2 linked regions of the Arcticibacter tournemirensis genome follow. The protein of the gene in region 1 binds, or shares a complex with, the protein of each later gene. Links are inferred from orthologs where the notes say so. Each region holds a gene or a part of one and is shown on either strand. Other genes may lie near its edges.

Region 1 (4,827 bases):
GAATTACCCATCTGACCGTCGGGTAAACCTACAGCCATACCCGAAGCTTCTAATTTCGAATTGGGGTATGTAGTTACCAGATAGTCAAAGAAAGGTGTATTTGCTGCAAGTATTGCATTGGATTTATCGGCCCGGCCGTAGCCCCAGCCGTCCAGAATAATAAGTGCTAATTTTTTAGTTTCCACGAAGCAAATATACATTTGAATTCTTCCGATACAAAGTGACGGATGTCATATTTATGCTGTTTATAGACTGAACAAATAACATCAAGAAATGTATTTGTTATTTTAGCGCGTTATGAAAGAAGACAAAGAGTTACTTTTCAAATTTATTAAAGACGCTTTACTTGAAGATATAGGGGATGGCGACCATACATCTCTTTCAACTATTCCTCAGGCGAAGCAGGGAACAGCAAAGCTTTTGATTAAAGAAGACGGTATTCTTGCCGGAGTTGACGTGGCTTTGGAGATATTTAAACAGGTTGATCAACAGCTTCACGCAGAAGTATTTATTCATGACGGTGCAGCGGTAAAACCAGGAGACATCGTATTAACAGTTAAAGGTCCTGTTTATTCCATCCTTACCGCAGAAAGACTTGTTCTTAATATTATGCAGCGCATGAGCGGTATCGCTACTACCACAGCGCGGATTGTTGATCTTATTAAAGATACAGGAACGAAAATTCTCGATACCAGAAAAACTACTCCCAATATGCGGTTTCTTGAAAAAATGGCAGTTAAGATAGGAGGAGGGGTAAATCATCGGTTTGGTTTATACGATATGATCCTGATTAAAGACAATCACGTCGATTACGCCGGCGGAATAAAGCAGGCACTGCAAGCAGCAAAGAGATATCTCACAGAGAAAGGTTTGAATATTCAGATAGAAATTGAGGTCCGTAACAAGGCGGAATTGCTGGAAGTGATTGAGAATGGAGGTGCTGATAGAATCTTGCTCGATAACTTCAACTTTGAACAGCTGCGGGAGGCGGTAGAGTTGGTCGGAAACAGGTTTGTAACTGAGGCTTCGGGTGGCATAACAGAGGAGAATGTTCGTGAATATGCCCTTTGTGGCGTTAATTATATCTCCATGGGTGCATTAACTCATTCCGTTAAGAGTTTGGATATGAGTTTAAAGGCTATTTAGCACAACATAAAATAGTATATTGCATTTATTTGACTTTTCTTTTTTAGTATAATTGCAGGCTGAATGATATCTGTATATTCTATTTCGGCACTTATTGCTGCTTATCTTTTTGGTTCCATTCCCAGTGCAGTATGGATTGGGCAGGCTTTTTATGGAATTGACGTTCGTGAATATGGTAGCGGAAATGCCGGTGCAACAAACACTTTTCGTGTATTAGGGAAGAAAGCGGGCATTACTGTAATGACGATCGACATACTGAAGGGTTTTACGGCAACTAATCTTGCCTACCTGATAGGACTATCTGTAACGGGGCCGCAGCATTCCATTCAGTTTGTGAATTACCAGCTTGCCCTTGGTATTACGGCCGTTATGGGGCATTTATTTCCGATATTTGCAGGGTTTCGTGGAGGAAAGGGCATTGCCACCCTCTTCGGAATGGTACTCGCTGTCCATTTAAATGCTGCGTTATTTTGTGTTACAGTATTTTTATTTGTTTTGCTGGTCTCAAAATATGTCTCGCTAAGTTCAATAGCGGCAGGGTTTTCCTTTCCGTTAAGCATCATTTTTGTTTTTCATTCGCCCTTGCGTTCTATTGTTTTATATGGGATGTGTATATGTATACTCATATTGGTAACGCATCAAAAGAACATAGAACGTTTACTTCGGGGAAAAGAATCTAAAGTAAATATGTTCAGAAAAAAAACAGGTTGAGGCTATATGGTGTTATGCAACAAATAAGATTGTATTTATGAAACATATAAGAAAGTTTAGTACCGCTTTATTAATTTTAGTAGCTGCGGCGTGCTCGACGGTTCCTCTTACCGGACGCAGGCAATTAAATCTCGCCAATTCGGATGAAATACAACAACAGTCTATTCAATCCTATCGCCAGTTTTTAAGCGATCCCAAAACGAAAGTTGTAAAATCTGGTTCTGATGCGCAGCGGGTGAAAACCGTGGGCAGTAGGATAGCAAGTGCTATCGACCGGTACCTTAGTCAGAATGGCTATGCCAATCAGTATAATTTTAAATGGGAGTTCAACCTTGTTGAAAGCAAAGATATTAACGCCTGGTGTATGCCAGGAGGTAAGGTTGCGGTATATACCGGAATTATTCCTGTAGCTCAGACAGATGCTGGACTTGCCACTGTAATGGGGCACGAAATTGCCCATGCTATCGCCAGGCATGCTGAAGAGAGGTATTCTCAGACACTTGGAGCGCAGGCAATCGGTGGTGTTGTTGGAGCTGCAGCGGGATCAGAAACCATCAATCAGTTGTACGGTCTCGGCGGACAACTTGCATTGTTAAAGTATGGCCGCAGTCAGGAATCCGAAGCAGATCGCCTGGGCCTGATTTTTATGGCAATGGCGGGTTACGATCCCAACAGTGCGGTTACGTTCTGGAAAAGGATGGCATCCTCTAAACAGGGGAATGGTGCTCCTCCTGAGTTTTTAAGTACCCACCCTAGTGATGCAACGAGGATTTCAGCCATCCAGAAACGTCTGCCAGAAGCGATGAAGTACTATAAGAAGTGAGTTGAACGTTAAGTTGTTGAAAGTTAAAAGTTGAAGGTTGAAAGTTGAAAGTTGAAAGTTGAAAGTTGAAAGTTGAAAGTTGAAAGTTCAGCCTTGAACGTCGTAAGCTAATAGCTGATAGCCAACTCTCGCTCAGCATTCAATTGACTGGTTCAAAATACTAAAGATAGCCTTTGCTTTCAGGATGCATTCTTCATACTCCTTGGAAGCATCAGAAGCAAAGGTTATCGCGCTTCCAGCCTGAAAGGACAAATATCCGTTTTCTTCGTTGTAAAGAAGCGTTCGGATCACAACATTAAAGTCAAAATCTCCTCCCGGAGCAAAATATCCAACTGCTCCTGAAAAGACCCCTCGTTTGGTTAGCTCGTATTGTTCTATCAGCTCCATTGCGCTCACTTTAGGTGCGCCTGTCATTGAGCCCATAGGGAATGTCCGCTTCACTATTTCTGCATTTTGAAGCGAAGGATCGGCCTGGCACACAACCGTGGATATCATCTGATGGACATGCCGGAACGTATAAATGCCGAAAAGCTCTTCGACTTCTACTGTGCCGGGGATTGCACATCGGGTTAAATCATTCCTCACCAGGTCTACTATCATAACGTTTTCTGACCGCTCTTTCTCGTTGTTTTTTAGCTCATCCTTTAAGAACTTGTCTGTTTCGGCGTTCCCACCGCGCGCTGAAGTACCCTTGATAGGCTGGGAGATGAGTTTGTTATCCCTGCGGCATAAAAACCGCTCGGGCGTAGCAGAAATGATGAACTGTTTTCTAAGCTTAAAAAAAACCGAAAAGGGAGCAGGTGATAAATTGTTAAGCAGTTTGAATGCGGTTACAGGATCTAGTTTCGCATCAGTAGCATAAAACTCCTGACACAAATTAACTTCATAAATATCTCCTCTGGCAATATGCCTTTTTATCTGATGAACAGTGTCGATGTAACTAGCCTTGCTGAACCTGCTTTTAACACTTCCTTTAAAGAATATCGGAACATCCCGCACTGTTTCCTTTTCTATCAGTTGGGCCAGCTCAGTGGCATCAGGAGACTGTATTTCGACAATATTCCCTCTGATAATTATCAAATGGCGTGGCACAAAAAAAAACAAGTCGGGGAATTGAAGGTGATCCGGATTTTCAGAGCTTAAATCCTCAAGCTCATTTTTCAGGTCATAACTGAGGAAACCTGGAATCCAGCAATTATATTGACTGAGGAAGAATTCCAGCTTTTTAAAGCCTTCATCTTTATATGAATCAACTTCATGCAAGACGTCGGCAGCAATTAAGGTGTCAAATGCCGAATAACGATCGGAATATTGATTAGAATTCAAAAAACAGGCCACTTCTTTCGAAGCGGCCCATTGTAAAACCTTGTCTTTAAAAACAGAGATATTCTCCGGATAATGATATACAGTTTTCATTCCCGGAGTAATGTGATTAATTTAAGACTAATGTTTGGACACGATCAGGTCCTACAGATAAATACTTCACAGGCACTCCTACCTGTTTTTCAATGTATTTCACATAAGCCATCAATTTTTCAGGAACTTCTGCAATCGTTTTAATGGAGGTAAGATCTTCGTTCCATCCCTCAATTTCTTCCAATACAGGCTCGGCCTTTACCGTACAGATATCGTAAGGCATATAATCAATTACCTCACCATTGTATCGGTAATGAGTACATGCATATATCTTTTCAAAGCCACTCATTACGTCTGCTTTGGTCATTACAAGTTCTGTAACGCCGTTTAGCATTACTGCATATTTCAAAGCCGGAATATCAATCCAGCCGCAGCGTCTTGGTCTTCCTGTAGTAGCACCAAATTCGCGTCCGACAGTCCGAAGCTCTTCGCCGGTTTCATCAAATAATTCGGTAGGGAAGGGGCCACTTCCTACGCGAGTGCAATAGGCTTTAAAAATGCCGATTACCGATCCTATGTTCCGTGGTGCAACGCCAAGTCCGGTACATGCTCCGGCAGCAGTGGTGTTAGATGATGTTACAAATGGATACGATCCAAAATCAACATCCAATAAAGTTCCCTGCGCTCCTTCTGCGAGCACTGTTTTTCCTTCAGCAAGATACTGATTAACGAAGTGTTCGCTATCTACCTGAGGGATGGTTTTAAGAAAATCAATCGCCTCAAAGAACGTC
Region 2 (4,954 bases), 3.0 Mb from region 1 along the record:
TGCTGCTGTTAGCGTCCCTATGGCTACCAGCAGCACGCCGATAATTGAGGAGTAAGCTTTTCCCGGAAGTCCTGTGCTGTAGCTACTATCGCCCAGAACAAAGGAAATCTGCCGAATAAACGGCGCAAACTTAACCACAACAAACCCAAAACCCATTAATACGATGCTTGTCCTTATCCAGGCCAGAAAAGTCCGCTCGTTCGCAAGATGATTATTTACCGACGTCGACTCTTTTTCTATATATTGATCGGTATGTTCTGAGTTCATTTGATATCTTTTACATTCTTATAAGGTAACAGGGAGAATTCTGTTTCACAACATAAACCACTGTAAACAGCATTCAGGAAAGTATGGTTCTATTGTAATCTTATTTACTACAGGTTCACCAAGCTGGTAATATTCTTTTTATCCGTACATTTTTTGTTTCTTTGGATATTAATTAGCGTTTTTATGTACGAGATTTTATTTCAGGCCCATTCCGGACTACGTTTTGTTGTTTTTTTTGCATTGGTAATCGCTGTTATTCTTGCTTTTGCGGGCTGGTTTGGAAACAGGGATTATACCAAGGGGAATAAAAGTCTTAATCTGATCACACTTATCTCTACGCACCTGCAAGTTGTGCTCGGCCTTGTTCTTTACTTTTATAGTCCTTTCGTTCAGTTCGGAGGTGCAACAATGAAGGACAGTACACTTCGTTACTGGACCGTAGAGCATGTTGCAATGATGTTGATTGCCGCAGTGCTCATCACTATAGGGAATGCCAAATCAAAAAGGGCACTGAACAATGTTGCAAAACACCGTTCTATAGCTATATATTTTGGCTTGGCTTTACTTATAATTGTTATAGCGATCGTTCTGGGAGGCCGACCTCTTTTAGGTATCAGTCGTTAATATTACAAAAAGTTTGCTATTTCAATTTGCTTTAACTTCATTTGTAAAATGTTAATCATAAAACATACTCAAAACTGGTGGTGGCACGCTATAAGCAGCGCCGGGAACAGATATGTTTATACTGAATAGTTTTTGCAACCGAAACAGATAATAAATATAACCCGACGCTAAAACGCCGGGTTTTTTATTTCCCGGTAGTCGTAAACGAAACAGAAAACAGCTTAATATTATGTATAGATTATATACTTCCTATAAGAAATTGCTTGCGGACACTACGACTCCGGTAAGCATTTATTTACGTCTCCGCGACGTTTTCCCCAATAGCATCCTGCTTGAAAGTTCAGATTACCACAGCCGCGAGAATAGCATGAGTTATGTTTGCTGTGATCCTATTGCAGGAATAACTCTTGATAAAAATGCTTTTAGGGCCTATTATCCCGATGGATTATCCAATGAGATAGCAACACAGGAACTCAATCTCCAGGAGCAGGTAACCTATTTTCGCAACCAGTTTGAATATGATGACGATAGTTCTTTTAAGTTTATTTCCAATGGACTGTTCGGATATTTCACATACGAAACAATTCAGCACTTTGAAGATATCCGTTTAAACTCGCCTCTTTCGGAAGAACGGAGCATCCCGATGATGCAGTATCATATCTATCGCTATGTAATTGCGATCGATCATTTTAAGAATGAGCTTTATCTATTTGAACACAAAACAGAGAAAGACGGACAGGGAGGACTGGAGAGGCTTCAGTATCTGACTCAGAATAAAGATTTCCCCCAGTATCCTTTCGAAACGATAGCTGTAGAAAGCTCGAATCAAACAGACGACGAGTTTATCCAAATAGTAGAGAATATGAAAAAACACATCTACCGGGGAGATGTGTTCCAGATAGTTCCTTCGAGAGGCTTTTCAAAACCATTTCTTGGCGATGAATTTAATGTTTACCGGGCTCTTCGTTCCATAAACCCCTCGCCCTACCTGTTCTATTTTGATTATGGGAACTTTAAGTTATTCGGATCTTCTCCGGAAGCCCAACTTACTATTAAGAACGGGGAGGCAACGATCTACCCTATAGCAGGTACTTTCAGACGTACTGGAAATGATATACTTGACGCCCAGCTTGCTGAAAAACTTGAGAACGATCCCAAAGAGAGTGCAGAACATGTGATGCTTGTAGACCTGGCCCGCAACGATCTGAGTCGTCACTGTAATGAAGTGCAGGTAAAGGCGTTCAAGGAAGTGCAGTATTATTCGCATATCATTCACCTGGTTTCTAAAGTAACTGGCAGGCTACAATCAGAAGCAGATCCGTTTTATGTAGTAGGCGATACTTTTCCCGCCGGGACCTTAAGCGGTGCACCAAAATATATGGCCATGCAGCTGATAGACCGTTATGAAAATGCGGGACGTGGCTTCTACAGCGGAGCAATCGGGTATATGGGATTCAACGGCGATTTTAATCATGCGATCATGATCCGCTCATTCATGAGTCGGCATAATGTACTTCATTATCAGGCCGGCGCCGGGATAGTGGCTGACTCAGATCCACAGAGTGAACTGACTGAAGTGAACAATAAGATCATGGCCTTACGGAAAGCTATCGAAATGGCAGAGAGCATAGTTCCTAAAATTCAAAAGATTGAAGAATGAAGATATTAGTAATAGATAACTACGATTCGTTCACGTTTAACCTTGTACACCTGCTCAATGAATGCGGCCATCAGCCCACCGTGTGGAGGAACGATAAGTTTAAGCTGGAGGATGTAGAACAGTTTGACAAGATTGTATTAAGCCCCGGACCTGGCATCCCCTCGGAAGCCGGTTTACTTCTGGATGTAATTAAGACCTACGCTACGAAAAAGAGTATTTTAGGTGTATGTCTCGGAGTCCAGGCAATTGCAGAAGTATTTGGCGGTAGCCTCTATAACTTGTCGTATCCGGTACACGGAAGAGCGACAGATATGCAGGTACTCGATAATCAAGAGCCTCTGTTTAATGGGCTGCCTGCAACGTTTAAAATCGGCAGATATCATTCCTGGGCTGTAAATCAGGAAGATCTTCCTGATGACCTCAAAATTACTGCCAAAGACACAGAAGGCGTGATAATGGCCCTAAGGCATCTAAAATATAATGTGAAGGGAGTGCAGTTTCATCCTGAATCGGTTCTTACTGAATATGGAAAAGCAATGATCCAAAACTGGCTGGCCGAGGGTTAAGTATTGCAGGTCGTACTAGAAAGTTAAAGGTGGAAAGTTAAAGGTGGAAAGTTGAAGGCTAAGGGGAGAAAGCAGAAGGTTAAAAGTGGAAAGTTAAGAGTTAAAAATGGAAAGTATTGCTAACAGTCAATTACCAACTGCTAAAGGCCAATTGCTGATTGCTGAAAGCCAACAGCAATTGGCCAATTAACAATAGCTAAAAAAAATTAAGTATGTATATATCAGATTCTTCATCTCCATTTAAGCGACCGGGAGGTATTCTTGACGAGATTGTATCTCACAAGCTTATAGAGATTAAAGAAGCACGGGCATCGGTACCTATAACGCGGTTGGAAGAAAGCGAACTGTTTGAAAGAAAGTGTTATTCGCTGCGGGAATTTATGCTTGCGCCTGAAAGGACCGGCATCATTGCCGAGTTTAAACGGGCCTCACCATCGAAGGGCATTATTAACAATAAGGTAGAAGCGTCAATGATAACCAAGCAATACGCTGATGCGGGAGCCTCGGCCCTATCCGTGCTGACGGACCAAAAGTTCTTCGGCGGCAGTATCAGAGACCTGGTAGAGGCAAGGGCGGTGAACACCATTCCTATCCTGCGAAAAGAATTTATTCTTGATGAACATCAGATCATCGAAGCAAAGGCCATTGGCGCAGACATCATTTTACTCATTGCCTCCATCCTGAAGCCCCAAACTGTTGTTAAGTTTGCCCGGCTGGCAAAAAGTATTGGATTGAACGTATTGCTTGAAGTACATAATCTGCGGGAACTGGAAGAGAGTATTTGCGACGACTTGGATGCTATAGGGGTAAACAACAGAAATCTGAGTGATTTTTCGGTTTCTGTTCAGCATTCTTTTGATCTGGCAGATAAAATTCCCGACCGCTTTTTAAAGGTGTCAGAGAGTGGTATTAGCAACCCTGAAACAATTGCTGAACTAAAGAAAGCAGGTTTTAATGGATTTCTCATTGGAGAGAATTTCATGAAAGAGGTCAATCCGGGCGAAGCTATGAGAAATTTCGCAGGTAAAATCCCAGGGGTATAAGTTAAACGTTCGGGTATTTAACCTCCTGAACATAAAAAAATATAAATTGTTATTGAGAGAAAGCCGGAGAAGTACAATCTTCGAACTCTTGATTCTTGAAATAGATAAATGGCGAGACAAAAATTTTATGATACGGCGATAAAGCCGGAGCGGGCAGTCCTGGTTGGTATCATTACTCCTGATGAGACCGAAGAACTGGAACGTGAGTACCTTGAAGAACTAGAGTTTCTGGTTGACACCGCTGGAGGAATAACAGAGAAAACCTTTACGCAAAAAATGCTAAGGGCCGACAGGGCCACGTTTGTGGGAAAAGGAAAGCTTGAAGAGATAGATGCATATGTAAAATCGGAAGAGATAGATCTTGTTGTTTTTGATGATGAGCTTTCACCTTCGCAACTTAGAAATATAGAGCGGGAACTACAGGTAAAAGTACTCGACAGAAGCAACCTCATTCTCGACATTTTTGCACGGCGCGCACAAACAGCCCAGGCGAAAACGCAGGTTGAACTGGCTCAGTTGCAATACTTGTTACCACGGTTAACACGCATGTGGACCCACCTTGAACGGCAAAAAGGAGGGATCGGGATGCGTGGTCCGGGAGAATCGCAGATAGAAAGTGACCGCCGGATGATCCAGAATAAAATAGCCCTATTGAAGGAAAAGCTCAAGCTAATTGACAAGCAGAATGAGACACAGAGAAAGAACCGGGGAGAACTAGTAAGGGCCGCTTTGGTTGGCTATACTAATGTAGGCAAATCAACTATCATGAACATGATCTCCAAATCGGATGTCTT

Evidence for each region.
Region 2: the proteins of BDE36_RS13160 (region 1) and BDE36_RS00555 are in contact, whole or in part, in a solved structure (PDB 8RP0), measured with the Escherichia coli proteins. The link is inferred for Arcticibacter tournemirensis from one-to-one orthologs.

The regions. Positions count from the first base shown.
Region 1 is NZ_VFPL01000001.1:3,108,800-3,113,626, forward strand. Bases 1,955-4,827 are described here. They hold BDE36_RS13160 (anthranilate synthase component I family protein), read right to left. Parts: upstream 4,097-4,827; coding sequence 2,813-4,096; downstream 1,955-2,812. Other genes in these bases: BDE36_RS13150 (M48 family metallopeptidase), read left to right, coding at 1,955-2,680; BDE36_RS13165 (adenylosuccinate synthase), read right to left, coding at 4,113-4,827. Also shown: gpmI (2,3-bisphosphoglycerate-independent phosphoglycerate mutase), read right to left, coding at 1-185; nadC (carboxylating nicotinate-nucleotide diphosphorylase), read left to right, coding at 298-1,146; glycerol-3-phosphate 1-O-acyltransferase PlsY, read left to right, coding at 1,210-1,857; more of BDE36_RS13150, read left to right, coding at 1,895-1,954. UniProt on the Escherichia coli protein: Part of a heterodimeric complex that catalyzes the two-step biosynthesis of 4-amino-4-deoxychorismate (ADC), a precursor of p-aminobenzoate (PABA) and tetrahydrofolate.
Region 2 is NZ_VFPL01000001.1:120,504-125,457, forward strand. The notes cover bases 1,333-4,332. They hold BDE36_RS00555 (anthranilate synthase component II), read left to right. Parts: upstream 1,333-2,547; coding sequence 2,548-3,117; downstream 3,118-4,332. Other genes in these bases: BDE36_RS00550 (anthranilate synthase component I family protein), read left to right, coding at 1,333-2,551; trpC (indole-3-glycerol phosphate synthase TrpC), read left to right, coding at 3,330-4,160; hflX (GTPase HflX), read left to right, coding at 4,269-4,332. Outside these bases: BDE36_RS00540 (YidH family protein), read right to left, coding at 1-267; BDE36_RS00545 (cytochrome B), read left to right, coding at 451-891; more of BDE36_RS00550, read left to right, coding at 1,121-1,332; more of hflX, read left to right, coding at 4,333-4,954. UniProt on the Escherichia coli protein: Part of a heterodimeric complex that catalyzes the two-step biosynthesis of 4-amino-4-deoxychorismate (ADC), a precursor of p-aminobenzoate (PABA) and tetrahydrofolate.